Regions from separate parts of the Paenibacillus sp. WG02 genome, predicted to be linked through region 2. Evidence: riboswitches for the same ligand, from Rfam matches in the RefSeq annotation. Region 2 holds a riboswitch; the other holds the start of a gene.

Region 1 (3,115 bases), 3.5 Mb from region 2:
CTTGCGAGAACATGTTAACGAATTCGGAGGTTTGGCCGTAGTATTTAACGACTCCTTTGTTCAGTTCCTTAACTTTAGCAAAAGCTTGATCTTCGTTAAAAGTCGTGTTGCCCGCAACCACAGATGCTGCATCCAAGACCATTGGGCCTGTTGTAGCCGTGATGTTAGGAAGAGTCAGCTTCTTGGAAAGCTCAGGACTCCAGAGGTCGCTCCATGACTTGATCTCTTTGGTAGTTGCTTTCGGATTGTAGGCAATACCGAGTCGACCTACTGTGTAGGCAGGACCGTAATCTTCACCCAGTGGCGCCTTGGCCAAATCATAGATGTCTTTCAAATTCGGAATGCGGCTGCGATCGATTTTATCGAAAAGTCCCGCTTCAATTCCTTGTTGTGCGTAATAGTCAGATAAATAAATGAGATCCACGCTCGAGCTGCCTTGTTTCACTTTGTTCAAACGTTCTGCGTTATTGCCTATTTCCAGAACAATCTTTGCGTTATGCTCTTTCTCAAACGGCGCGTACACTTCTTTCTTGAAGAAGTCATCCGAAAACCCCCAGGTGGAAATGACTAAAGTTGTAGGTTCCCCTTTGGATGCCGCTGTGGCAGCTGCTGTGGGTGCTGTTGTAGCTCCACTTGTATTGCTCTGGTCTTTCGCAGGCGCTGTGCCGCAACCTGTCAAGGCTAGTCCTACTACAGATAAAGAAATTAAACCACGAACCATTTTTTGTTTCATTATTCATCGTCCTCCCAGTTTTATCATGTATGATTTTAATGCGTGAATCCCCTGTTAAATTTTTACTAGTATTCTTCAAGACCCTATATCTATGCGCGTCTCGATCTAAATGCAATATGAAAAAAAAAAGAAAAGTACCCTTGTTAGAAAGAAGCTTCTAATCAAGAGCACTCTTCATTGTAAACAATGCAAAGTGACATCTATTGGTATACATGTGGTTTCCTCTTAAGATAAATCAAAAGAGAACACCGTCGATCAAACTATTCGGTTTGTTTAAGAATAATATTCGTTATTGCCCATTGCGTCGGCGGATCATAGTCCCTTAATACGGCATCCATGGATAAGCCAAGTTCTTGCTCCAGCCTTTCCCGGATTCTCTTCTTATATATGGAGGACATATAAAAATCGACTTCGTGTTTGAGCGTTGGCGCCTCGCCTTCTAATGCGGTTGAACGCGGTGAGCGGCGATGCTTGGCATGAAAAGTAATAATGTTTTGTTCAATTGAAACCTTCAGCAGTGTTGTCCCAAACCCGAACAGCTCTTTGGATATTTCGTTATAGAGGTGACACAGCTTCTTCTTGTATTCATTAGAATCTAGTTGTGGCATGGAATCACCTTCAAGATTAATTATCAACCCTTATGCATGTAAAATCTATCTTAATAATACATAGGATTTCAGAATTAATCAAGAGAATCGTTCGTCTTTCTCACTAAAAAAGGGCATTATTTAACTACAACTCATCTAAATGATCCAATTTCCCGAATGTCTTACAAATTTTGATGCAAATGTTGGATCTTGCTTACAGGTACTTCATGCTTATCATGCATTTTTCCCTTAGAATGTGTATATTATTCAGGAATGATCACTTCCTTTACCACTAGTACTTTATTACTAGTAACTAGAGTGGTATACTTAAAAAAATAGCAATTCTTCTGTTATACGATAAGAGCAAAGCTAATGAAAATTAGTGACGCAAAGCTACAGGAGCTAAGGCGAATTACTTCGCTATGCTTGCCAGTTACCGAAGGAAGGGATATATCCACGACTCCCCTTATTCTTCTAATATGGGGAGTTTTTCTTATGTAACGAATTATTGTAGCCATCTATAACAGTAAACAGCTAGGTAGAAAGTCCCCCTGAAAGGTGATAATTATAATGGCGAGACTAATGGTTGTAGATGATTCTATGTTTATGCGATTGATGATTAAGAACATCCTCTTAGAACTTGGGCATGAAATTGTAGCGGAAGCATCGAATGGACTTGAGGCAATCTCTCTTTTCTTACAGCATTCTCCTGACATCATTACGTTGGATATTACAATGCCCGAGATGGATGGTATTACTGCTTTAAAGGAAATAAAGAATTACAATAGCGATTCAAAGATCATTATGGTGTCCGCAATGGGGCAACAATCATTTGTTATTGAGGCCATCACCCTTGGCGCTAAAGATTTTATTGTGAAGCCTTTTGATAAAGACAGAGTAGCTGAAGCTGTAAAAAAGGTACTGAATATATAGCTAGTTGGAAGTCGGGTGACTATCCCTTACAATCGATTGAAAACATAAAAAACAAAAAAAATGAGAAAGCAAGAATTCCTTGCCACCTCATTTTTTTGTTTTATGTGCCCCTGTGTGATTTTTTTCTTTGAACGGTTTTTTAGATATCTTTTACAAACTTATTCCAAATCTCTTTAATTCAACAAAAATGCTTTCCAATCTCTTTCCTTTTTCCGTTAACGTATATTCAACGCGAGGAGGTACTTCGGGAAATACTTTCCGTTCCACTACTCTATGTTCTTCTAGCACCTTAAGACGGAGCGAGAGCGTTTTGGGACTAATGCCATCCATAGATTTCAGTAGTTCGCTGAATCGCAGCGTACCTTCGATAAGAAGGTCCCGAATAATTAAAAAGGTCCATTTCGTCCCAATCACATCAAGTGTTTTGCAATGGGACAAGGCACGCCTGGTGTTCCTTTGGTTAATTCGATAGGTTCAACAACGCTCATAGAAAAATCCTCCATTAAAAAACAATCGATTTAGCCAATCATATCACAAAAGTAACTTTTCTTAAGTCCCTTTAGTAAAATACGAGAAAGCCGCTGCTTCTCTTGGATAAACAGAAAAAAGGCAGATTGCTTGACGCAACCTCCCTTTTTATTGCAAATACTTGTATTACCTAGTAATTACTTTGTTGGATCCGGGTATACATCAACCGAGATTGATTTGCCGCTCGCTGTAATCATGGTTACCGTAAATGAAGAAACTTCTACAGGTGATCCATCAATAGCGGATTTAGCTGGTACGTAGACGTATTTGGCGTCTCCGCGAGTAAGTCTGATTCTATCATTTACTGTAGAGAATACCCAGTCGGTAGGGTCTA
Region 2 (3,115 bases):
AAATCTTCATGCCGACGACAACGCCTAGACAAAAGATTTCCCAAGTTAAGCTTTTTGGCGGGTCTTTTGTTGAAGTTATTCTCACAGGGGATTCCTTCGATGATTCCTCTAACCAGGCCAAAGCCTACTGTGCTCAAGAGAATAAGGTATTCATTCATCCCTTCGATGATGTCCGTACGATTGCCGGGCAAGGCACAGTTGGCCTCGAAATTTTGAATCAAATGCCCGAAACTCCAGATTTTATCTTCGCAACGATTGGCGGAGGCGGTCTTGCAGCGGGAGTTGCGACCTATGTGGATAGTGTTTCTCCACGAACGCGCATCATCGGTGTTGAACCGGAGGGCGCGGCAAGCATGACGGAAGCGCTCAAGCAGGGGAAGGTCGTGACCTTATCCACGATCGAGAAGTTTGTAGACGGCGCGGCTGTGAAGCAAGTGGGCGAGCTTACTTTTGACATTTGCAAAGAAAAGCTGGAGGATATCGTTATTGTTCCTTCCGGCAAGGAATGTACAACTATTCTGGAGCTTTACAATAATAACGCCATTGTTATTGAGCCCGCTGGCGCACTTCCTGTTGCAGCACTTGATGCTTATCGGGAGCAGATTCGCGGTAAGAATGTGGTCTGTATCATCAGCGGCGGCAACAATGACATTGACCGTATGCAGCAGATTAAAGAAAGATCGCTCGTGTATGAAGGCTTGAAGCACTATTTTATTCTTAATTTCCCGCAGCGTGCTGGGGCCTTGCGCGAATTTCTGGAAGAAGTCTTAGGGCCCACAGACGATATTACCCGATTTGAGTATACGAAAAAAAATAATAGGGACGATGCTCCGGCGCTGGTCGGCATTGAGCTCAAAAATAAAGATGATTATGAGGGGCTTATTGAGCGCCTTTCCCAGAAAGATTATGGCTATATAGAAATAAATAAGGACCCCAAACTCTTTAACTTGCTTATTTAAGCAAAAATAGCCAAACGTGGAATGAGTATGATATAGTTAATAAGTCCCATTTAATTCCTTAATATCGTAAAGGCAAACTTATCGAAAGGTAAGGACGCAAAGCTGCAGATCTAAGGTTGCCCTCGCAACAATGATGGCTGGGCTGCCGACAGGTTGCAGTTTACCTAAACAGGTATACCTACGGCTATTCCGATTCGGAATAGCCTTTTTTTCATATCAGATAAGGAGGTTCGAGAATGAGAGGCATACTTTCTAAGTGGATACAGCATATGAAAGCGCAAACGCTAGCCTATTTAGGCGTACTGGGCTTCTTTTTGTTGACCATTAATCTACTTGCTGTTTCCTCTTTCTCCTTCTCGCCTTATGTTTTCATTAGTATGCTTGTTCAAGCGCTAATCTTTCTATTTTTTGCAAAGTGTATCCATCGCTTGCTGCTTACAAGTAAAGAGCAGGAAGAAAAGAGCAAACAACTAGCCTTTCTGGCCTATCATGATACATTGACGGGATTACCTAATCGCCGATTGTTTAATGATAGATTGGAGCGGGCACTTCTGCATGCGCAGCGTAATGAGCAACTCGCAGCTATTATGTTCTTGGACATGGACAAATTCAAGGACGTCAACGATTCATTAGGTCATGCCTACGGTGATCGTTTAATTCGCCTTGCAGCAGAACGTTTGGTGGGCTGCCTGAGGGGATCGGATACGGTGTACCGGCAAGGTGGCGACGAGTTTACTATTTTACTGGAATCATTTGCAAAGCCTGAAGATGCAAGAGTAGTAGCTTCCCGAATTCAAATGGCTCTGGAAGAGCCTTTTATCCTAGATGGAATGCCAGTAACTATAACAGCTAGCATAGGGATCGCTCTGTATCCGTTAGACGGTAAGCAGCCTGAGCAGCTCATGGCGTATGCAGATGAAGCGATGTATGCGGCCAAAAACCGGGGACATAACCAGTTCCAATTCTATGCCTCTGACATCGATGCCATGGTGAAGAGCAAAGCTCACATGGAGAAAGAGCTGCGACAGGCCTTAGACAACAACCGGTTTGAACTCCTATATCAGCCTCAATATGAAATAACAAATCGGAAATTAATCGGAATGGAAGCGATTATTCATTGGAGCAGGGGAGACGACCTCCTCGCACCGAGCATGGATTGGAAGAAAGCGGCCGAGGAAATGGGCTTCATGATACCTATCGGGAAATGGGCTGTACGAACGGCGTGCCGACAGATGAGAACCTGGCAGGACGAGGGCTACTCACCGCTGAGAATGACCCTGGCAGTTACATCTTCACAGTTTAAAGATGAGCATTTTATTGAGGAAATTGCCGTCGTTTTGAAAGAAACAGGTATTGATCCGATGTTAGTGGAACTGGACCTTACAGAAAGTATCACATCGTCCAATGTACAAGAGGCTAGCGAGAAACTGATTATGCTGAAGAAGTTCGGTGTGCGTATCGTGATGGATGACTTGTGTACAGGCCTATTTACAAGAAGCGGGCTCGAAGGAATGCCGCTCGATAGCGTTAAATTGGACAGCACATTAATTCGGGATTTAGTAGACGACGATGAGAATCAGCTGCTGGCTGCTGCCATTATTCGCATGGCTCACCGGCTAGGCCTGAATTTAATTGCAAAGGGTGTCGAAACGGAAGAACAACTGGAGCATTTGAGACTTTTGCAGTGTACGGAAGTGCAAGGAATGCTGTTCAGCAGCCCTTTAGGTCCCGAGGAATTCATGAGACTAATGAACGATAAAATTAACAAAGGGTAATCTAGATTTTATTAACCAGTGGTAGTATAATAAATAATTGGGGCTTGGAACCTATATTGTAGGGGCTTACAAAAAGGCCATGTCAACTTGTATGACATAACGAATTATGTTGTTTTGCTGGTGTATCGCTTTTATCTTGGGTTTCAAAATGATACACTCATGCTATAGCCAGTCTTACATAATTTAACTAATTTTGGTCAACCTACAATGTAAGAGTTCATGGTTTTAAATTAAATGATTCTATGGGGGTAATAATGATGAAGAAAATGCTTTCGACAGCTCTTATGGCTGTAACGGTTTCTGCATTGGCTCTTTCCGGCTGTGCCAAAAAAGATACAACGAATCCGGCGGCTTCAGCAACTCCGGCTACTTCAGCGGCTG

The links. Region 2 has a riboswitch for cyclic di-GMP ahead of ACBP55_RS37020 (putative bifunctional diguanylate cyclase/phosphodiesterase). Riboswitches for the same ligand answer to the same signal wherever they lie in the genome.
Region 1: it holds a riboswitch for cyclic di-GMP, as region 2 does, so the genes downstream of both, ACBP55_RS14035 (response regulator) here and ACBP55_RS37020 (putative bifunctional diguanylate cyclase/phosphodiesterase) in region 2, are expected to answer to the same signal.

What each region holds. Positions count from the first base shown of each region.
Region 1 covers NZ_AP036016.1:3,174,767-3,177,881, reverse strand. Annotated here, with positions in the region: gene ACBP55_RS14045 (ABC transporter substrate-binding protein) at 1-733, opposite strand, end outside; gene ACBP55_RS14040 (DUF2294 domain-containing protein) at 994-1,341, opposite strand; cyclic di-GMP riboswitch class I at 1,673-1,761, shown strand; gene ACBP55_RS14035 (response regulator) at 1,891-2,253, shown strand; partial or broken gene ACBP55_RS14030 (winged helix-turn-helix transcriptional regulator) at 2,404-2,756, opposite strand; gene ACBP55_RS14025 (S-layer homology domain-containing protein) at 2,919-3,115, opposite strand, start outside.
Region 2 covers NZ_AP036016.1:8,165,883-8,168,997, reverse strand. Annotated here, with positions in the region: gene ilvA (threonine ammonia-lyase IlvA) at 1-959, shown strand, start outside; cyclic di-GMP riboswitch class I at 1,021-1,109, shown strand; gene ACBP55_RS37020 (putative bifunctional diguanylate cyclase/phosphodiesterase) at 1,196-2,734, shown strand; gene ACBP55_RS37015 (BMP family lipoprotein) at 2,992-3,115, shown strand, end outside.